DNA from 4 places in the Bacteroides sp. HF-4919 genome. Region 2 is predicted to be linked to each of the others. Evidence: riboswitches for the same ligand, from Rfam matches in the RefSeq annotation. Region 2 holds a riboswitch; each other region holds the start of a gene.

What was found. A riboswitch is a leader RNA that binds a small molecule or an ion and turns the genes downstream of it on or off. The one in region 2 is predicted to bind cobalamin.
Region 1: linked by a shared signal. The riboswitch ahead of accC (acetyl-CoA carboxylase biotin carboxylase subunit) and the one ahead of KO473_RS07300 (hypothetical protein) in region 2 are both predicted to bind cobalamin.
Region 3: linked by a shared signal. The riboswitch ahead of KO473_RS03350 (TonB-dependent siderophore receptor) and the one ahead of KO473_RS07300 (hypothetical protein) in region 2 are both predicted to bind cobalamin.
Region 4: linked by a shared signal. The riboswitch ahead of KO473_RS01215 (ribonucleoside-diphosphate reductase subunit alpha) and the one ahead of KO473_RS07300 (hypothetical protein) in region 2 are both predicted to bind cobalamin.

What each region holds. Positions count from the first base shown of each region.
Region 1 covers NZ_JAHKNF010000004.1:312,883-318,652, forward strand. Annotated here, with positions in the region: gene KO473_RS09430 (acyl-CoA carboxylase subunit beta) at 1-696, opposite strand, end outside; gene KO473_RS09435 (acetyl-CoA carboxylase biotin carboxyl carrier protein subunit) at 714-1,214, opposite strand; gene accC (acetyl-CoA carboxylase biotin carboxylase subunit) at 1,221-2,735, opposite strand; cobalamin riboswitch at 2,874-3,088, opposite strand; gene KO473_RS09445 (cation:proton antiporter) at 3,268-5,526, shown strand.
Region 2 covers NZ_JAHKNF010000003.1:278,601-284,370, forward strand. Annotated here, with positions in the region: gene KO473_RS07295 (TonB-dependent siderophore receptor) at 1-883, opposite strand, end outside; gene KO473_RS07300 (hypothetical protein) at 912-2,627, opposite strand; cobalamin riboswitch at 2,681-2,924, opposite strand; cobalamin riboswitch at 3,678-3,887, shown strand; gene KO473_RS07305 (cysteine-rich CWC family protein) at 3,952-4,173, shown strand; gene KO473_RS07310 (putative transporter) at 4,186-5,770, shown strand, end outside.
Region 3 covers NZ_JAHKNF010000001.1:780,020-785,789, reverse strand. Annotated here, with positions in the region: gene KO473_RS03355 (DUF5074 domain-containing protein) at 1-838, opposite strand, end outside; gene KO473_RS03350 (TonB-dependent siderophore receptor) at 885-2,921, opposite strand; cobalamin riboswitch at 3,091-3,299, opposite strand; gene KO473_RS03345 (DUF5106 domain-containing protein) at 4,051-4,986, opposite strand; gene KO473_RS03340 (DUF5724 domain-containing protein) at 5,081-5,770, shown strand, end outside.
Region 4 covers NZ_JAHKNF010000001.1:269,404-275,173, reverse strand. Annotated here, with positions in the region: gene KO473_RS01225 (hypothetical protein) at 1-505, shown strand, start outside; gene KO473_RS01220 (SLBB domain-containing protein) at 586-2,862, shown strand; cobalamin riboswitch at 3,203-3,422, shown strand; gene KO473_RS01215 (ribonucleoside-diphosphate reductase subunit alpha) at 3,483-5,770, shown strand, end outside.

The sequences.
Region 1 (5,770 bases), on a different contig from region 2:
GTTTGCTATGAAATGCGTTACACCACTCTTGCTGCTGTGCGTCATGGCACCGCCCAGTTCTTCTTTGCTGACTTCTTCGTGGATCACCGTCTTTACCACATCCGGTCCGGTGACGAACATATGGCTTTTCTCCTTCACCATAAAGATGAAATCCGTCAGTGCCGGAGAGTAGCAGGCACCTCCGGCGCATGGACCGAGGATAGCCGAAATCTGCGGGATCACGCCGCTTGCCATCGTGTTCTGGTAAAAGATGTCGGCATAGCCCGACAGGCTTTCGATTCCTTCCTGGATACGTGCACCGCCCGAGTCGTTCAGTGCGATGATCGGCGCGCCATTCTTCAAAGCCAGTTGTTGTACCTTGACTATCTTCTTGGCATTCGATGCCGAGAGCGAACCACCATAAACGGTGAAGTCGTAAGCGTAGACAAACACTTGACGGCCGTCGATCTTTCCGTAACCCGACACCACACCGTCGCCCGGAACCTTGTTACGGTCCATGCCATAGTTGGTGCAGCGGTGCACCATCAGCTTGTCAAGTTCCACAAATGTTCCCTTGTCCAGTAACATATCGATGCGTTCGCGGGCAGTCATCTTTCCGCTCGCATGTTGTATTTCAATCTTGGCAGCGCCTCCGCCTTGGGAAGCGATACGGTCACGCTCTTCGAACGTGGCATAGGCTTTATTTACTTCTTCCATTGTCTTTCTATTATTCGTTATTCTAACGTTATCAGCGTCTGGTCTCCGGCGATATTATCACCTTCCTGTACCAGAATCTCTTTAATCCGGCAGTCCGAAGTCACCTTGTAGTTACTCTGCATCTTCATCGCTTCGATGACGATGACAGTTTCTCCGGCTTTCATCTCCTGTCCCACACTGACGGGGATTTTCACTACCTTGCCCGGCATGGGCGAAATGATGCGGTCGTTCTGTGTTTCTTCACCTTTCTTGCGCATCCGCAGATATTTTGCCTGACTGTCCACAATCTCGACGTTGAAACTACTGTAGTGTGTATTCACTTTGTAACTCTTTCCGTTCTCTTTGCGAATCAGTTGGGCGTTGGAGCTTCGCCCATCCATCAGGATGTTGCAATTCCCGTTCTCTGCCATGACAACGTCCGCTTCGAACGTTTTTCCGTCGATGGTGAGTACCACTTTGTTATCTTCTTTGCTGACCAGTTCTATCTCGGCCACGCGATTTCCTATATGTATTTCCATACTCTTCTATATTCTTAATACCCCTTTGTGCAATCCGAATTCTTTCCATTTGCTGATCGGGCGGTTGTCCGCAGCCAGTCCGCTGTTATTCTCCTCCAGGTTCATCAGGTAATCCATGTAAGCGGCAATCAGTGCGATGTTCTCTGCACGTTCGCTGGTACGGGTGATGCAGTGTTGGAGCACTTCTCCGTTTTTGCTGATGAATCCCGTATCGTAATGTCCTTCCACAAAGTCGGGAGTATCCATGATGGCGCGCAGGTAACTGATGTTGTTCTTTACTCCTGTCAGTTTATATTCGTGAAGCACACGGCGCATCCGTTCGATGGCGTATTCGCGTGTGGTTGCCCATACAATCAGTTTGCCGATCATTGGGTCATAATAAATCGGAATCTCGTAACCTTCGTATACATAGCTGTCGATGCGCACCCCGATGCCGTTTGGCTCCGTAATCTGCTTGATGACACCCGGGCTGGGCATGAAGTTCATTTCTGTATCTTCTGCGCAGATGCGGCATTCGATGGCATGTCCGCGTTGCTGGATATCTTCCTGTTTCAGTTGCAACACCTGTCCTTCGGCCACTTTAATCTGCTCTTTCACTAAATCTACGCCGACTACCTCTTCGGTAATCGGATGTTCCACTTGCAGGCGCGTGTTCATTTCCAGGAAGTAATAGTTGCGGTGCTTGTCCACCAGAAATTCGATGGTTCCCGCTCCGACATAGTTCACGGCTTTGGCGGCGGCCACTGCTTTTTCTCCCATATCCCGGCGTAGTTCAGGAGTGACGAACACCGAAGGGCTCTCTTCCACAATCTTCTGGTTGCGGCGTTGCACCGAACATTCACGTTCGCACAGATGAATCACGTTGCCATGCTTGTCGCCCAGAATCTGGAACTCGATGTGATGCGGTTCTTCTACAAATTTCTCCAGGTAAACTGTGTCGTCGCCGAATGACGAAAGTGATTCGCTCTTGGCGGTTGTGTAGGCCTCTTCCACTTCATCTGCACGATGAATCAGCCGCATACCCTTTCCGCCACCTCCCATCGAGGCTTTCAGCATTACCGGATAACCGATTTGATTGCAGAGTTCTACCGCTTCTTCAAGGCTCTTCAGGTTTTCTTGAGTACCCGGAACCACCGGTACACCGGCTTCTATCATCTTGATACGTGCCGAAATCTTATCTCCCATCGCCTCCATGGTTTCCGGGTCCGGACCGATGAAGATGATCCCCTCTTCACGACAACGACGGGCAAAGGTTGCATTTTCGGACAAGAACCCGTATCCCGGGTGGATAGCGTCTGCGCGGCACGACTTTGCCACTTCGATAATCTTTTCTATATTCAGATAACTCTCTTTCGATGCTGCTGGGCCGATGCAGTAAGCTTCGTCGGCATAGAGCACATGCTTCGCTGTTCGGTCCGCTTCCGAGAAAACGGCAATGCTCGTTATTTCCATCTCCCGGCAGGAGCGCATCACCCTCACGGCTATTTCGCCGCGGTTGGCGACTAAGATTCTTTTAATCATATTCATTTCTCAATTAAATGGAATACACATATTCATGCTTTCCACCCTGCGGACATGAGTCCACCCGATGAAAACACAGTATTTCTACGATTTGGGGCTTAACAACGATGCTTTCTTTCCTAACCCACGAGGTAAAAAAGCTCTTATTCATTGAATGGCAGGTCTTCTGACTGACTCTACATCTTATCGGACCTTCCCGACGTTTCCTTTTCCGTCAGTGGTTTGTAATTGGTTTATTGATAAGATGTTATACAGAGCTTCACAGCAGCGGGACTGTCCGGGATTTACACCCGATTCCCTTTTAATCTTCGTCCGTTGACCACGGATTCCGAACCAATTCGGGGACAAATATAGAGAAATATTGGATAGAGTGGATACTTTTTGCACGAAAAGTTCAATTTTGTGCAATGACCAACGGCGCTTTGTTTCAAAATAAATGTCATATAGACGAAACACAAATAGACTGTCGATTGTTCTTTTTTACAAATAAAAGAGCATAAACGGAATGAATTACTAACGAAATATACATGCCATGTCACACTTACCTACCTTAATTGCCGACCTTGCCCTAATACTGATGTCCGCAAGTATCATTACCCTTTTGTTCAAATGGTTGAAACAACCCTTGGTACTGGGATATATCGTCGCAGGATTATTGGCGGGACCTTACGTGCAGATTTTCCCGACTGTAGGTGATATTGAGAACATCAATATCTGGGCTGAGATAGGAGTTGTTTTTTTACTTTTCGCCCTTGGGTTGGAGTTTAGTTTTAAGAAATTAATAAATGTCGGGTCAGCTGCCTTTATCACGGCAACCACCGAAGTTATCAGCATGTTGCTGATCGGTTATATGGTAGGACATCTGTTAGGCTGGAGCACAATGAATTCTATTTTTCTGGGAGGTATGTTGTCTATGTCGTCAACAACGATTATTATCAAAGCGTTTGATGATCTCGGCTTACGTAACCAACGCTTCACGGGTGTTGTATTCGGGACATTGGTAGTTGAAGATCTGATCGCTATCCTGATGATGGTCATCCTTTCTACAATGGCAGTGAGTAAGGAGTTTGTAGGTGAAGAGTTGTTGATGAGTGTGTTGAAGGTTGTTTTCTTTCTGATCCTATGGTTCCTGATTGGGATATTTATCCTTCCGTTCTTTTTGAAAAAAGCAAAACGGCTGATGAATAACGAAACCTTACTGATCGTTTCGCTGGGACTTTGTCTGGGAATGGTTGTGTTGGCTACCCGTACAGGATTCTCGGCTGCACTGGGTGCTTTCATTATGGGATCTATCCTTGCCGAGACGGTTGAGGCCGAACACATAGAACATATCATCCAGCCGGTGAAAGATCTTTTCGGAGCTATTTTCTTTGTCTCTGTCGGTATGTTGGTCAATCCGGCTGTCTTGGTGCAGTATGGCTGGCCGGTGGTCATCATTACTTTGGTAACTCTTGTGGGTAAATCCATATTTTCTTCATTGGGAGTTTTATTATCCGGTGAACCGTTGAAGGTTTCCGTCAAGTCAGGATTCAGCCTTGCCCAGATAGGAGAGTTCGCTTTCATTATCGCAGGGCTGGGGGCTTCACTCAAAGTACTGGATAGTTTTATCCCTCCGATTATTGTTGCGGTATCGGTGATTACTACATTCACAACTCCTTATTTCATCCGGTTGGCAAATCCGTTGGCCGAATGGCTTTATAAAATACTTCCGCCTAAAACCAGGGAAAGTCTGGACCGCTATGCTTCCGGTAAGAAGACGGTCAATCATGACAGCGATTGGAAGCGGTTGTTGAAGACGATTGTCGGAAGAGTGATTATCTATAGTGTTCTTCTCACGGCGATTTGGTTATTGTCTGTGCAAACCGTTTATCCCACGATAAACGAGATGTTCGATGCTCCCGGGCGATGGGTAAACATAGGGATGTGTCTGGTCACACTTCTGTTGATGACACCTTTCCTGTGGGCACTTGTTTCAGATAAGTATAATTCCCCGGATGTATTTTTAAAGTTGTGGAATGATGATAATTACAATCACGGACGGTTGGTCGCGCTGATTTTGTTTCGTGTGTCGGTTGCCGTCTTTTTCATTGCAGGGGTCGTTATCAGTTACTTCAGCCTCAATTATGGGATAGGCATTGTGATAGCCGTTGCCGTATTGGCATTGATTCTTATTTTCAGGGAGAACCTCACGCAATATTCGCATCTGGAAACACACTTCCTGACCAATCTGAACGGAAGGGAAGAAGCTGCCCGCAAACGTTATCCTCTGAAAAGTCGTTTTAACAGTGAGTTTAATGACAAAGATGTTGAGCTGACTTCCGTTTGGGTGTCTCCTTATTCGTCTTATATCGGTCAGTCATTGGATGAACTCCCTTTCAGGCGGGAGTTTGGTGTCAATATAGTAAGTATTGTCAGAGGGGAGCGGAGAATATACATTCCACAAAGTTCCGAACGAATTTATCCGCAGGATAAGTTAGTAGTGGTCGGAACAGGCGGACAGCTGCAAGAGTTCCGGACGGAACTTGAGAACAGACAGGATTTGCCGGATGAAAAGAACATAAAACAAGATGTGACGCTTCATTCATTCACGGTAGATGAAGATTTTCCGTTTCTGAACAAAAGCATTGCCCAGTCCCGGTTAGGAAAAAGATATGATAGTCTCGTCGTAGCCCTTGAACGAGAGGGTGAATTGGTTCCGGTGAATCAGGCTATAGTTTTCCAATTGGGAGATTTGGTTTGGGTGGTAGGAGACAGGGAGAAGATCAGGCAGTTTTTGGTGCGGAAGAAGTAAGAGTGGTAAAGAGCAGAGGAAAGGAAAACGGCTGAGGCGAAAATTTGCATTTTGACAGATACACAATGAAGTATCATTCTGTATTTTCAATACGGTCTGTATTCGTTTCTTTCCGGCCTCGTTTGCGACTGCTTCCGAAAAGACTCTTATTTTCCCATCAGACAGAATCAAAATGATGTGATTTTACCTTTTTATCAAGCATATGGTTGGTGATCCTTGTTTTTAGACATCTTCTGTCGTTGTA
Region 2 (5,770 bases):
CGCCTACACCGAAGTTATATGATTCGTAATGCAAGTCATATTTAGAACCTCCGTCGATACTTTTATCGTATACAGGGCGATCTGTTAATTTCCAGTAGTAACCTCCATTAGCATAGAAAGAGAGCTTCTCAGTCGGTTGGAAAGTGAACTTTTGATTTACTAAATTTGAGTGGAAGCCATTGGATGTAGGCGATACGGTGGGAATAGTTGATACTGCTCCTGTTTTACTATCTGTTACGTATGCTAAGTCACTGTTTCTCCACCCTGCGCTTTGTTCATGTTTGTAGGAGGTATACGAACCGAACTTTTCGGTAGCGATGTCCGCATTTACCATTTGTGTCAGTTGGCGATGATCTTCATATCGGGTGGTAGAAGTCACCTGCATCAGTTCTTTCGGTTCATTGGTGATGATGTTGATTACACCTGCAATGGCATCAGAACCATAAAGTGATGAACCTGCGCCGTCAAGCACCTCGATGCGTTTCACGCGGCTCATGTCGATGCGCGAAAGGTCGATGTTATTGGATATGTCTCCTGTCAGTTTTCGGCCATTAATCAGTATAAGTACATATTTGTTAGAGAGGCCGTTCATCATCAGGTAAGAACCCATTGAGTTGGTAGAGAATGAAAGGGAAGGAACGAGCATGGTCATTGCCTGCTGAAAGTCTGTGATACCGGCTTTCTTTATTTCGTTGGCAGTTACTACTTCCACCGGAGCCGGTGTGTTTTTCAGTCTTTGGTGTGTACCGGTACCTGTCACAACTACAGGGTTCAGGTCCACAGTCATCTCTTTGTCTTTGCCTGTTGCGTGTTGCTGTGCAAACGCACCCACCGCTGCACATCCTCCCAAGAGAATGGTCAGTAAGCATCTTTTGTTTCTCATTTTATTGTATATATATTATGAATTATTATCAGTGATAATTACGCATTGTTACATTTACTTTAGAAAAATCTTGTTCTAATAAAAATAATTTTTCTATCGTGATTGTGGGACTACCATTATATGGCTTAACATCAAGAATTATCCGAGCATAAAAATCAAAGGCTGATTCTGGACTTGGACCATCTTCAAATCTATAAAAGATTTCAGTCGGGTTTACATAGTATTTCGTTGTGTAGGTATTAATGTACCCTTCCCCTATACTATCACATGTTACTGATACTACATTCATATCTGAGTAGTCTTTAACGACATATGGAACAAGTAAAAAATTTGCTTCTCTTATTTGTATATCTGCTATATTTTTTAAGGTTGGATTAATTCTTATATACTGTGAAAGATCTAGTTTGGGGAAGTTTAATGTAGCCCAAACAGGAGTTTCGTCAAAATAATCATAGTAAATGTATTCTCCCTTCCCTGTGACTTCTATTTTGGGCTTTCCTATAAAATTAAATACACCTAATGATTCTTGATAATAAGGTATATATCCTGTTGCAGAAGATGGTATAGAGGTTCCTGGAATCCAAAAGGATATAGGACTACCAGGAAATGAACCACTACTTTTAGCAGTACCTTCTAATGTAATTTTAGCATCTATATTTAAGTTGATTAACTTACTCTCTCCATTTCCACTACTAAACATTGCACTAAAGGCACCTATAATGGCGCCAGGAAGATCACTAGAACTTTTGGAAATAGCACTTTTAATACCTTTTACCGCAGATTTGAATATACTTTTGGGCAAACCTAACTTATTCTCTCCAGTCTCTTCATTTATGGTGTTTTTATATAAAAAATTATCTCCAATGCCTGCTAAGATACCTGTTCCTGTTACTTTGCCTACATTTCCTAATCCTGAAAAAATGTTATTCCCAGATGATGAACCTATAGCACTTTTAATTGTTCCAACGAAGTCCCCATTTAGATCAATCTTTTCAACATTATAATAATTCATATACCAGTTTAACTGAATTGAGTTATAAGGTAATTGTGCTATTTGTTCATCATATGCTAATTCATATTGCATCATATACCATTTGTTAGATGCCAATGGAAGTGAACCGTCATCTGGAGCTGGTTGCATTTGTGAGTAAGTTTCTTTGTTTTTACTTCCATCTACTATAGCTTCTCCCATAAAATTGAGTAGAGATGATTTATGATTAGAGATGATTGAAATCCCATCTTGAAGATAGGTCGATGGTGAGATAAATTGAGTTGTAGTATAAAGAAAAATACGCATGATTCCACGGTATTTATTATAAAGTATAAAGTAGGGATTAACTAGTGGACCGGAAGCTTTGGTTTCGAATGTATTATATAATAATACCCATCCATCTGAGGATTTCCTGTCATTAATCACATCCATACCATAAATTGATGCAATGCTTCCTTGTCCTACCCAAGGACTTGGTATGCGACTTTGCCCACTTGGTGTTGGCATCCAATCTGCATTTTCCCAATCAAAAGTAGGAGTTGGAATTGAACGTGTGGATACCGGTGATTCAAGAATAAGTTGTTCATCTTGGCAACTTATAAAACATGTAATAAATAAAAAACATAAGATAAACAGATTAGTAGTTTTGAATAAAATGTCATTTACTACAATGGATGACTTTTTGTACTTCATGTTCTTACATAAAGTACAAAAACTCTCTTTTAAAAAAGAGTTTAAGCTTTTCTTATTCATAAGTTAAGTAGAAAAGAGTTAATAAAAGGCTATCCTGACCCCGAGATAACACTATTGACTATATTTACTTAGGCAGGTTTCCTGACTATCCTTTTTAAAAAGCTACCTTCCCATCATAATTTTTCAGTTTAGACAGTGGTATATATGCAGAATGCTTTTCATTTTTTTCTTTGCAAATATTGAATATTTACAAAAAAAGGATCACAGTAGCGGGCACTGTTCCGGATTCTCACCGGATTCCCTTTTATGCATCGAACGGAATGTTTCGACTGCATCACCTAAGCGGGGGCAAAGATATACATTTATTAGTTTATATAGAAATAAATTAAAGAATATACTTATTTATAGGTATATCGGAGAAGTGAAGCCTTTTATATTGGGAAAGGCGGATGTCTTTCAGTCAAAAGGACGCGGTTTACTGCTTATTTGTAGCAGAAAGAAGGGATTTACTCTGTTTTTAAAACAAGGGAAGAATTCTATATGTGTGAAATAGAAAAGTAGTCCGCATAAATATGGCATTAGTATACGATATCCGGACTGTTTTGTGATTAAATATACTTTGGATGATCAGAGATGATCGATTTCTTGCCTTTAGGAAGTTAATATTGTCTTTATATGAAGTTAACATCGTACTCGGAGGAAGTTAACATTGCGTTCAGAGGAAGTTAACATTGTATCCGGGTGAGGTTAACACTCTAAAAAGAGGCACTAAAAGCTCTGTTTCTTATGCTGATTGACTTCGTCTCGATGCTCGGCCGGATTAATCGTTTGGATTGTAATATTAGTTATTTATATTCTTTATGCTACAAAATACAGTGGATACATTTTAATTTGCTTAGAAGATATGTTCACGAATGTTCTTTTGTTTTTGGAGAATTGTAAATACGGCGCTTTTTCCGGAGAAGCCTGGGACAGACTCCGAAAAATGTGCTACAAGCCACATAGAAAATACAAGATGACAGAATGTCAAAATGTCAATGATGGAAGATGCTGAATGGGATTGTATTTTACATTTCTTATTGATTATTCTTCCCCGCTCTGTTTTTTTCTTTATCTTTGTTCCGAATTGGTTTCGGATGAAGATTCTCGTCATTCGGATTAAAAGGGAATTGGGTGTAAGTCCCAAACAGTCCCGCTGCTGTGAAGCTCCGTTTATATATCTTGGAAACATCTTTTGCCACTGGTGTCGGATTTGAAACATCGGGAAGGCTTCAGGATAAGGAGTAAGTCAGAAGACCTGCCATTCATCAAAGGCTGTTTTTACTCGTGGGATTAGGAAAGCAGTACGAAAAAAGATTAACTTCAAAAAAGATGGAAAGGTGGTATGCCGATGAAAAAGGTATGTCCTCGTTGTGGTGCTGCTTTTGAGTGCCGGCATGACAATATAAGGTTGTGTCATTGTGCAAGTGTAAAACTGGACGCATTCCAATACGCTTATATTAAAGAAAATTACACAGACTGTTTGTGTCATTCATGCTTGGAGGACATTGCACATAGCGTGAAGGACGACACATCTTCCGGAAAGCTAAGTATTGAACGAATCTAACTATATTATACTATGGAACTTTTAAGAAATCTTTTTGAAGGTTACCCCAACCTATGGGGTGGAGGAGTGGCACACTCCGTACTTATTTTGTCGCTTGTCATTGCATTTGGTATCATGTTGGCTAAAATAAAAGTGGCAGGTATTTCTTTGGGAGTCACCTGGATTTTATTTGTCGGCATTGTATTCGGGCATTTTAATTTGAACCTGGACGAGCACTTACTTCATTTTCTGAAGGAATTCGGACTGATTCTGTTTGTTTATTCCATTGGTTTACAAGTGGGACCAGGGTTCTTTTCCGCTTTCAAGAAAGGAGGTTTTACACTGAATGTATTGGCTATGACGGTTGTTTTCGCGGGAGTCATTATTACGGTTTCCATACATCTTATAACAGGTATACCTATAACGACCATGGTGGGCATCCTTTCAGGGGCGGTAACCAATACTCCCGGACTGGGTGCGGCTCAACAGGCAAATAGTGATTTGAATGGAATTGATGCCCCGGAGATCGCTTTGGGATATGCCGTGGCGTATCCGTTGGGAGTGGTAGGGTGTATTTTGTCTTTGCTGGGACTAAAATATCTTCTTCATATTAATACAAAACAAGAGGAAGCCCACGCAGAGCAGGGGTTGGGACATCTACAGGAACTAACTGTCCGGCCTGTTTCTCTGGAAGTCAGAAATGAAGCCTTGGAAGGGAAAAGAATCAAAGAAATACGTCCGTTGGTAAACCGCAATTTCGTTGTATCACGTATCCGTCACCATGACGGAAAGAAAGAGACGGAGCTGGTCAACTCTGATACGGTATTGCACCTGCAGGATAAAATATTGGTGATTGCCACTCCAATAGATATGGAGGCTATCACAGCTTTTTTTGGTAAACCGATTGATATGGAATGGGAGCAGTTGAATAAGGAGTTAGTGTCCCGCCGTATTTTGATAACTAAACCAGAATTGAACGGCAAAACACTTTCACAGCTAAAGATCCGCAATAATTTTGGTGCCAGTGTCACTCGTGTCAATCGTTCGGGAGTTGATTTAGTAGCCGCCCCGCAACTACAGTTACAAATGGGAGATCGTGTTACCATTGTGGGGAGTGAGTTAGCAGTAAGCCACGCTGAGAAAGTATTGGGTAATTCGATGAAACGGCTGAACCATCCCAATCTGATTCCTATTTTTCTGGGTATTGCTTTAGGATGTATTTTAGGGAGTCTTCCTTTTATGTTTCCCGGCATTCCTCAGCCTGTCAAGCTGGGATTAGCAGGAGGACCATTGATTGTATCCATCCTTATCAGCCGTTTTGGACCGCAGTATAAACTGATTACCTACACTACAATGAGTGCTAATCTGATGATTCGCGAAATCGGCATATCACTTTTTCTGGCTTGTGTGGGACTGGGAGCCGGCAGAGGGTTTGTAGAAACAATTATTTATGAGGGAGGCTATGTGTGGATTGGTTATGGCATCATTATCACTGTGCTTCCTCTGTTATTGGCAGGAATCATCGGACGTTGTGTCTTTAAGTTAAATTATTACACGTTGATCGGTGTGCTGGCCGGATCGACCACCAATCCGCCGGCATTGGCTTATTGTAATGACC
Region 3 (5,770 bases), on a different contig from region 2:
AGGTCCGTACCACTTGATCGGTATGACCGTCTATTTGCACGAAGTGATAGTCCCCCGCTTCGATATTCTCGCCGTGCGTGGCTACATAGATGTTTCCGTCCGGTCCGGCCTGTATCTTTCCCGGATTGGGACCTACTTCTATCTTCTTGATTTCGGTAAAAGAAGGGATGTCGATCACGGATACCGTACGGTCTACCCCGATGCCTTCCCAGTCCAGACCTCCGGAGTTGGAGACATACAACTTCCCGTTCTGCACACAAATGCCGTCGGGATTCCTGCCTGCCCGGGTCAGTGCATCGATAGAGAGGGAAGCGGTATCTATCCGCGCAACGGTTCCGTCAAAGGAGCATACGTATGCTTTTCCTCCCTCGAAGGCGATGTTACGGGGTTGCCGGGAACTGCCGTTCTCCGATAACATCGGTATCTGTTTGACAGACTTTCCGCTTTGCAAGTCGACTACTTCTATCTGGCTCGATACATTGACTACGATATAGAGTTTGCTGCCATAGATGGCCATATCGTTGGCGGTATCTCCCAGGCCGCGTCGGTTGATGCTGCGGAAGTAGTCGGTATTCAGCTGATTGTTCTTGAAGGAATACAAAGCGAGCGAACTGTTGTTCAGGTTGAAGAGCCCTTCGCTGAGAATGTAGAGTTCGGCTGTTCCGGTTTCGACAGGCATACCGTCGCCACCGCCCGAAGGAGTATCCGTGTCTTCCAGGTCGTCACACGAGGCGAAGAGAAGCAGGAAGAGGAGGAAAAGGAAGCTCCCGCCTCCAGCTCCTCTCCGGAAGCGAGGAGAAGAATTGCTTCTGCTGTTATTAAATGGGTTCATTTTCATATTGCTGTTTCTTTTGATAATTACTGATTCAATGTCTGGAGCATCTTTAGTATCTTACTTTCATCGTCACTCTCACCGAGCGTCCCGGCATGGGGAAGTTCTTCACTATCTCGTAATTCTTATCCAATAAGTTCAGCACTTCCACTGTCAGGGATGTGTTTACGTTACGGATGCGCTGATCGCGGCTGACGGATACACTATGGTCGCTGTAACTGTCCAGCCGGTTTTCGCGGAGGTTCTGCCCCAGCATATAGCGCTTGCCCGAAAAGAGGAACGAGTAGGAGAGGTTCACCCACGGAGTCTCGATACCGGCTTGTCCCGATCCGGATACGCGGGGTGTATAGGCGATTTGTTGCTTGTAGGTTTTTCCTCCCGGTTCGGTCATATCCAGTGCACGCTGATAAGTGTAGTTCCCCGAAAGGTTCACCCGTAGTTTCTCCCAGAGTTGCAGACTGATGTTTCCGGCAACGTCGATTCCTTTGATGTCCACTTTGCCGAGGTTCACCATGCTCCATATAAAGAGGTTCTTGGTGGGGATGGCGATGATTTTGTCTTTCACCTTATTATAATAAGCATCTGCCGTGACGGATACGTAGGGGATCAGTTCATTGATCGACCGGCTGTACGTCAGTCCCAGGTTGTATTGTGTGGTGCTTTCCGGTTTCAGGTTCGTGTTGCCCACCTGCCCGTAGTACAGGTCGTTGAAGCTGGGCAACCGGAAGATGTCTTTATAGAACAGGCGGATGCGGAACTCTTCGCCGGCAAAGGGCTTGAACGACGCGCTGACGTACGGAGAGAGTTTCCGCCGGTTGGCTGCGGCGCTGCCTTGGCGCACCTCTTCGTTGATGACCGTTGCCAGTACCGAGGCGGATGCCGTCAACCAGTCGTTAACGTATTTTCCGGCAAAAGCCGTCAGCCACGAATAACGGGTAGGATATGCGAAATCTTTCAGGTTCGCGTTCAGCCGGTTGATGCTCGCGTCTGTCGAAAGCGAAAAAGAGAGGTTGCTGAGCACCCGGTAGAGCGCCGAAGCCGAGAGGTAATACTCTTGCTGGTAATAACTGTTCTCCGTTTTGCCTTCCGAACCTTTATAGTCGGGGTCGAGATAACGTTGGTAGCTCCAGTTCCATTTGGCCGAAGTCTGGAAGACCCATTGGCGGCTGAATTCTTTTTTGTATTGGCTTTGCACGAAGACATTCTTGTCCCAGAGATGCTGTGAGGAGTAGTCGTAATAATAAGTCGTGGCATTGGGCAGTCCGCGGGACGACTGATAGTAATAGGCCTTTAGTCGCCATTGTTCCGTATCCGAGAAGTTGCCGAACAATCCCGCTTCGGCACGGAGGTTTTTCACTTCCGTGTTTTTCCGTTTCTCACGGGAGGTCAGGTCATTGTCCTCGCCATAATGCAATGTGAAAGGATAATGACCATCGGCCGACATCCACTCGCCGTTGGCGGAGAGCACCCATTTGCGGCTCAGTTTCTGTTCGATCAGGAGAGACGGATTGACCAGTCCCCACGAACCCGTTTTGAACGAGGCGCTCAGGTTGGTACGCCGGTTGTCTTTGAATTGCGGTGTCAGCGTCTGTATGTTCAGTATCCCGGCGGAAGCGAAAAACCTTGCGGGCTGAAAGATATTATCACTCTGTCCGTTGCTGAGTGACAGGCGGTCTACATTGTCCAGTGAGAAACGTCCGATGTCTATTTGCCCCGTCTGGCAGTCGCTGATCGTTATTCCGTCATATCCCACGGCGGTATGCTCGGCTCCGAGACTCCGCAATGAAACGGTTTTCAGTCCGCCGATGCCGCCGTAGTCTTTCACCGTAACTCCGGCAAAGTGTTTCACGGCATCCGACACTTGCAATACGTTGAGGCTTTTGAGTTCTTCTTTAGAGAACACCTGAGTGGGAGCCATGGCTCTCACTTCGCGGGTGTGGTATGCTTCGGCAACGGTTACTTCGGGGATTGAATAAGTACGGGCAGTATCTGCTTTCTGCTGCTGGGCGGAAAGCGAAACGGTAAGAGCCTGGCAGCAACAGAAAGCAACACAGGAGTATAATAGCTTAGGTAATCTGAGTATATTCATCTTTGTTTTTTGTTGTTAAAATGTCCGGACGAACTCACTTCGGCCGGACACACTAAATAAACTTGGCAGAGTTTATTATCATAACTTACTTTCTCTGAATCAGAGTGATGAATAAAATGACGGATGGAATAGTTCCGGCTCATTAGACTCAACGCTTTTTCCTCGAAAGCAATGAAAAAGATGCACAGGCAGGTCTTCTGACTCGTTTCTGTTGATAAGCGCCTTCCCAGGAAACGTTTCCCAGTGGCAAGTGGTGGTTGCTTACAACAATCTGATGTGAAACTTACAGCAGCGGGACTGTTCAGGATTTGCACCTGATTCCCTTTTAATTGCATCCCCGGAACACGGAGAATACAAACCAATGCACTGCAAAGATAAAAAGAATATTAGAAATAGCATAATAATTTGTGATTATTCGTTATGCATTGCGGAACGGACGGAGCAACATCGGACAGGTCGTCCGGATAGTGTCAGGCGGCACATTGGAATGACTTAGATAGGCGATGCCATTTATCTTGATTCCGGAGGGTTATGATGGCAGAATGATGGTTAATCAGCCTTTTGACTGACACACTCTTTCTTTAAAACGGATGAACCGGAGGGAAAACAAGGGGAAAGCCGGCCTTTTCTGTTCCGAAAGCCGGGCTTTGGGTGGATTAGAGCCGGGGGTTTGCGGAAAAGCAGTAAGCATTCACTCCAAAAGACGGTTACATTTCCCCCGAAAGAAGTAAGCATTTTCCGAAAATGCTTACTTCTTTTTCAAATATCTCTATATGTTATGCTCCATTACATATATTGTTATGAAAACCGGGGCTTATAACTCCCGGATCTTGCTCTCGTTGCTCACCCGATATGATCGTTCCGGAAGTGTCGGAAAGAGATGGTTTCAAGGTTAAAACCTGCTTTATGGACAGAACACTTTCCAGTCTCTTTCTTTCGGTAAACAAAAGCGGGAAATTGCGGGCAAAGAGATAACCGGCAAATCGAATTGGAGACGTTTTTGAGAGGCATATCGTGCGTCGGGCCGAAAGAACGGAAAATAGAGAGGGTCGGATTATCATTCTGTCAAAATGATAATCCGACCCTCTCCGCATCTTTGGGGCAAATGCTCCGCTCCGGTATGTTTTTCTTAACCGCGCTCTGCCAGATATTGCTCTACCTTTTGCAGGGTGGCGTCTTTCAACAATACGATTTTGTTCTTATCCAGTAAGTAGAGGGTGGGAATAGCCCTCAGGTCATACAGGTTTTTGTTTTTGATGACCAGCTCCTTATCATATCCGTTGGTCCATTCTTTCGCGAAATCGCCCCGGTGCTTTTTCCATTCATCCAGTTCTTCATCCGGATAGAGAGACAGCACCCTCAACTTCTTGCCGGCTATGAACCCGTTGATGACCGGAGAACTCTTTAGCCCTTCTATCATCTCAGAGCAGGCGTGGCAGCCGGGATTGTTGATAAACAGTAACGTGTATTCCGCCGGGAACTGATAAAGCGTACCCTTTGCACCCGAATCCAGTGTATAGGTGAAGTTGAGGGCTTTTGTGCCCAACCGGTTCTTTTGTGCCAGTTCCAGCCGCGCCTGCGGACGTATCTTTTCCGTTTCATTCAGCATGGGGGAGGCTGTCAGAGCTTCCAGCACGGGGATGTAAAGCTCCTCGTTACGCATAGGCGAGTTAGGGTCGTAGAGATATTTATCGGCCAGTTCCGCAAAGAAGTCCAGCATCTTTTTGTTTTTCCCGGCCCGGCCGATCGTCTCTTTTATGGCAGTTTGCGCGTCGGACAAGGGCACATGTTCCAACAAATCGCAATAATCCACCCAAGCCTGTTCGGCAACGTCGATCTGACTGACGTAGGTGGTGTCTGTAAAGTCAAAGCGATCCCAATAGTGCTTTACCATATAATCTGCCCGTTGCGACACCGTGTTCAGCACTACGGGTATGTCGGGTAAATTGAAAACTTTAACCGTATCTTGCTTTCCGTTCTGCTCCTGGCTGGCCGCGGGGCCGCTTTTACAGGCAGTAAGCACCAATAACAGTATAAATGAAAGGTATTTTACATTGCTTATCATAATCTTTTGTTTTGATATGGGACAAAGATAGTATTTTTATTCTATATTTGTACTCAGTGATGAAAACGTTATACACACAACAAACAAGTCAGACATGAAGAATAAAAAAGGACAACCAACTACAGAGGCAATCTTTAAAGGAATACAGTCAGGAGAAGTATTTGATCTTTTTGACAAACTGCAATATCAGATCGTAATTCATGGTGAATTGACCTATAGCGATCCCTGGGGGGAGGTGCATTTGTTCAAAGAACAGTTTGAAAGTGCGAAGCATGATTCGGATTCACCAACAGCGATAGGGCGCTATCCGTTTGCCGATGTATGGATACGGTTTTATGAAGAAGAAGTGCGTGATTACTCACTTCTGTTGGAAATGTGCCTTATGGCGTCACATTCGAGGACTTGTGTCTGGCGCAAAGGTTTCGGTACGTTACTTGATAAATTATACGGAGAAATCCCTCTGGCGCCATACGAACAGGCATTGGAGCGCCTTGAACATCCCTATGCACTGAGTGAGATTCTCTGGGCATTGGAGTGGGATTACCGCGACCAGGAGGTGTATCTGAAGTATTCACACTACGTCCTGCTTCATTTGCTTCCGATGCTTACTCCCCAGAATATCACCTTTCTGTACAGCGTCCGCGAATGGTATGGTTCCTCCCACGATTATCGTGTCGTACTGGTTCATTGCTATTGGATAGATTGCTGGCTGAAACATCCGAAACGTTTGCTGACGGATAATGAGTTTATAACCGATTTCAAGATCCGCTACGAGTTGTACCGC
Region 4 (5,770 bases), on a different contig from region 2:
ATTGGAAGAGAACGACCCGGCGGATATCATGGATATCAAATGGGACGGCTCTACCGGGATGCTTGAGATAAATCCCAAATATGAGGGAGAAGCCCAAGTTATCGCTATTTCTGAAGATGCAAAAGAGAAGAAAATCATCCATATTAAAGTGAGACCGGAAGGAGAACTGGAGACTTCGGGTTGGTATAGTACCAATGCAAGTTCATATTATTTGATTTTGAATAATAAAATGGTAGTCAAAAGAAAAGGAGTAGGTACGTGGATTGCAAACAGCGCCCGTCCTTATGGAGGGGGAGGAGTGACTTATAGTAGTTCTTATATAAAATTAGCTCCCATTGTGAACCCCATACAGGGTGATTCTGTTGATCTGAATATTCTTCGTTATGAATCCCAAAAACCGCAAATAACAGAAGGGATACATCGGTTGTTTGTAGAAGAAGTGCGTGAGTCTGAAGTCATGTTGCGGGGGAGAGGTTTCAAGTTTCTGCTTCCTTATCAGAAGTGAAATATGGATGTGGATTGTGTTAATTTATGGGATTCATTATTTGTGTTAGAATCTACATGATTAATTAATAACTGTGTTTTATGAGTATAGAAATATTGTTGCAAACCGTTGCTGTGGGTTTTTCTTGTCAGTCGCTTTCTTGCGTCACAAAAAAAGTAAGCTGTCTGATTGATAAGATATCCGGCAGGGTGAATGATAAGGGAGCATTGTTATTTGCCCTGTTCATTCTATTGGCGGGCGGGAGCAGGGCAAGGCAACATAGAAAAGAGGATTTTATAATCCGTGGTAAGCAGGTTGCAGTTTTTGGACGCAATATATTTACTGACCGGAATTTATCTTTTGAACCTAATCTGGATATCCCTACCCCTGAAAATTATGTGTTAGGGTCCGGAGACGAATTGATTATCGATGTGTGGGGCACTTCCGAAAATACAGTCAGAGAAATTATTTCTCCTGAAGGTACTATTCACGTGGCAGGTATAGGTCCCATCTTTCTGGATGGAATGAGTATACAGGATGCCGAACGGAGCTTAAGACGTGAATTCAGTAAGATTTATGCCGCTATTTCCGGAAAATCGGTTCATATCAAGTTATCATTAGGGGGAATCCGTACCATCATGATCAATGTCATGGGTGAAGTACAGGTACCGGGTACTTACCGCTTGTCGGCATTTGCATCGGTATTCCATGCCTTGTATCGTGCCGGTGGGGTCAGTGGTATTGGAAGTTTACGTGATATTCGTGTTGTGAGAGGTGGAAAAGAGGTCGCTTGCATTGATGTATATGATTACATTATGAAAGGAAAGTTGACGGACGACATCCGTTTATCGGAAGGCGATGTCATTTTGATTCCTCCTTATGAGAATTTGGTTAGTATTTCCGGAAAAGTCAAACGTCCGATGGCGTATGAAATGAAAAAAGGAGAAACCATAACAACTCTGCTCAGCTATGCGGGAGGTTTCACGGGAGATGCTTACCGGGACGCGATACGTCTGTTTCGTCTGAATGGGAAAGAGAAACAGATATACAATGTAGGGCAGGATGATTACCAATCTTTTGTTTTGACCGACGGTGATGAATTGTCTGTTGAGGCGGTATTGCAACGTTTCTCAAACAAAGTTGAAGTTCGTGGTGCTGTGTACCGTGCCGGCGTATATCAATTGGACGATAGTATCACGGGAACTGTCAGGCAGTTGATCGGCAGAGCAGAAGGACTTCGGGGAGATGCTTTTCTCAACAGGGCTTTGTTGAGACGTGAGCATGAAGACCTAACACATGAAATGATCCCGGTCGATTTGAAAAGAATGATGGCTGGCGCAGTCTCCGACCTACGTTTACAGAAAAATGATGTTCTTTATATCTCGAGTGTGAAAGACATTGAGAAAGAAGGTACTTTATCTATCTATGGTGATATAAGGAATCCGGGAGATTTCCCTTATGTTAAAAATACGTCCATACAGGATTTGATTGTAAAAGCGGGAGGATTGCTGGAATCTGCTTCTATGGTCCGGATCGATGTCTCGCGGCGGATTAGAGATCCTAAGAGTATATCATCTTCCACTGTTATCGGAAAAAGCTTTACGGTTGAACTTAAAAACGGGCTGGTGATGGGGGAGGATAAAGGATTTGAACTGGAACCCTATGATATCGTTTTCATTCGCCGAAGTCCGGGATATCGTAAACAGGCCAATGTAACAGTTGAAGGCGAAGTGGCCTTCACCGGTAATTATACATTAATCCAAAGTAATGAGAGGCTGAGTAGTCTGATAGCAAGAGCCGGCGGACTATCGAAAGAAGCTTATGTAAAAGGAGCGCGTCTGATACGCAGAATGACGGCGGATGAAATGCGTCAGAAAAAGGATGTGCTACGTTTGTCGGTCAGAGGAAGTGAAAAGGCTTCTGTATCTCCGGTTACTTTGGAAGCCTCTTCCACTTATCCGGTAGGCATAGAACTTGAGAAAGCATTGGTAAATCCAGGCTCTGACGAAGATATGGTTTTGCGCGAAGGAGATGTACTTTTCGTTCCTAAATATGTCAGCACGGTAACAATCAATGGAGCTGTGATGTATCCTAATACGATACTTTATCAGAAGGGGAGCAGTCTTAGTTATTACATTGAGCAGGCAGGTGGATTTGGAAACCGGGCACTGAAGCGGCGTGTTTATGTAATATATATGAATGGTATGGTTTCTCGTCTGAAAAGGAGAATGGGCAATGCAATTGAACCCGGATGTGAAATAATAGTGCCAAGCAAAAAGGGCAGGAAAAAAACTGTGGCGGCGGACGTTACAGGGATGAATACTTCCATCGCCTCTATTGCCGCAATGGTGGCTGCTATGGTTGGTATGACAAAGTAATGTTCATAATAAAAAGAGTAATCCGACAGCTTTTTGTACCCTTAAGATTAAATAAGGAGGCAACTTATAACAGAGTTAGTGGAAAAAATGTCAGTCAGTAACAAAGAAAAGGGACAATCAGCCTAAAACAAATTAACGGTATACGTAATTTTTTCCATCTTGCGCACTAAGATGTATATCTCGCGTGCTAAGATGTGCATCTTGGCTGCTGAGATATACATCTCGGCTACTGAGATGAACTTTAATTGCCTTCTCAGTTAGGATGGATAATCTGTGCATAATACATCTTATGGCAACTTTTTTTAACTACGGAATTATTTGTATATTACTGAAGTCTTTCGTTATTTTGTGGCGAATTGGTTCACTTATGCTTTTCTGCATAAGTGATTAAAAGGGAATCGGGTGTAAATCCCGAACAGTCCCGCTGCTGTGAAACTCCGGTAGACTTACCGATACTAAACTTATTGCCACTGCATTGCCCAAGTAGATGAGGAGAAGTGTGGGAAGGCATCGGAAAGGAGGAGTCAGTCAGAAGACCTGCCATTCATCAAAGGCTGTTTCTACTCGGGGGGTAGGGAAACAGTGCGAAACGATAAAATAATTCATTTCAAGAACATTTCATGCAAATAATCAAGAGGAATGGGGCTACGGAACCATATAATAGAGAAAAGATAGCCGTTGCGATACGGAAGAGTTTTGCCAGTACCGGAAGAGAAGTACCGGACGAAACCGTTTACACAATTGTAGATGAAGTAGAACTCTTTTTGTGTGATGAAGTACACCGTAGCGTGGAACAGATTCAAGATGAGGTAGAACGTGGTTTGATGGAACATGGCTTTTATGCCGAAGCTAAAAACTATATACTTTATCGTTGGCAACGTACGGAACGGAGAAAAGCTTTTAACCATATTGTCAGTAGTATAGGTTCTGAAGCGTTGGCTGACACATTGAAAGATATTCAAAAGGATTTTGTTGCCAATGAATATAGTTTGGTGATCCTGGCAGAGAAGTTTGTAAACCTCTGCAAAACCGATATGACAGTTGAAGAGAGGTTGACGACTCTTATTAAGGCTGCCGTAGAGCTTACTACGCAAGAGGCGCCTGACTGGGAATTTATTGCTGCCCGTTTGTTTAATTTTCAGTTGACGCAGAAGTTAAAGGTACAGGCAGAAATTGCCGGTATTTATTCTTTTTATGACAAGCTGCGCTATTTGACGGATGAAGGTTTGTATGGTGACTATATCCTGAGCGCTTATTCTCCACGAGAAATAGAAGTGGCTGCCGGGTTTATGTGTCCCGAACGTGATAAACTTTTCAATTATTCGGGATTGGATCTTCTCGCGAAACGTTATCTTATCCGTACGCACTCACATGAACCAATGGAATCGGTACAAGAAATGTATTTGGGGATTGCGCTTCATTTGGGTATGTCCGAAAAGTGTGATAGATTGCAGTGGGTAAAGAAGTTCTATGATATGCTGAGTCGGTTAGAAGTAACCATGGCAACCCCTACACTGTCCAATGCCCGCAAGCCTTATCACCAGTTATCCAGTTGCTTTATTGATACAGTGCCCGATAGCCTGGAGGGGATTTATCGCAGTATCGATAATTTTGCCATGGTCAGTAAGTTTGGCGGAGGAATGGGAATGTATTTTGGTAAGGTGCGTGCGGCAGGAGGAAATATACGAGGGTTTAAGGGAGTGGCAGGCGGAGTAATACGCTGGATGAAACTGGTAAATGACACTGCCGTAGCTGTCGACCAACTGGGTATGCGTCAGGGAGCTGTAGCAGTATATCTGGATGTCTGGCACAAAGATTTGCCCGAATTCCTGCAACTCCGCACCAATAATGGAGACGACCGGATGAAGGCACATGATATCTTTCCTGCCGTATGCTATCCTGATTTGTTCTGGCGTATGGCAAAGGAAGACCTGAATCAGCAATGGTACTTGTTCTGCCCCAACGAAATTATGAATGTCAAAGGGTATTGCCTGGAGGATTATTATGGAGAAGAGTGGGAGCAAAAATACTTGGATTGTGTAAACGATCCCCTTCTCTCTAAGCGGGTTCTGAACATCAAAGATATTGTCCGGTTGATACTACGCTCTGCCGTAGAGACAGGGACGCCTTTCACATTCAACCGGGATACAGTGAATAGGGCTAATCCTAATTCGCATCGGGGGATTATTTATTGTTCTAACCTATGTACGGAAATAGCTCAGAATATGTCATCCATTGAAACAGTTTCCACTGAGGTCCGTACGGAAGGTGGTGATACGGTTGTAGTCAATACCGTCCGTCCCGGTGACTTTGTCGTTTGTAACCTTGCCAGCTTGTCGCTTGGACATCTTCCATTGGAGGATGAACGGCAGATGAAAGAAAAAATAGCTGTTGTAGTACGTGCGCTCGACAATGTGATTGATTTGAATTTCTATCCTATCCCTTTTGCCCGGATAACAAACCATCGGTACCGTAGCATCGGTTTAGGGGTGAGCGGTTACCATCATGCACTTGCATTGCGCGGTATCCGTTGGGAAAGCGTGGAGCATCTTGATTTCATTGATAAAGTATTTGAGTGTATCAATTATGCCGCCATCGAAGCAAGTACCGGGCTTGCTAAGGAAAAAGGAAGATATGTTTATTTCGAAGGAAGTGACTGGCAAACCGGAGCTTATTTTGCGAAACGTGGTTATGATTCTCCTCAATGGAAAGATTTGGCGGCCAAAGTTGCGGCAGATGGCATGAGAAATGCTTATCTTCTGGCTATTGCTCCTACCAGCAGCACTAGTATCATTGCCGGAACAACAGCCGGAACAGATCCGGTCATGAAACGTTTTTTTCTTGAAGAAAAGAAGGGTGCCATGCTTCCGCGAGTGGCTCCGTCATTGTCTGATAAGACGTATTGGTT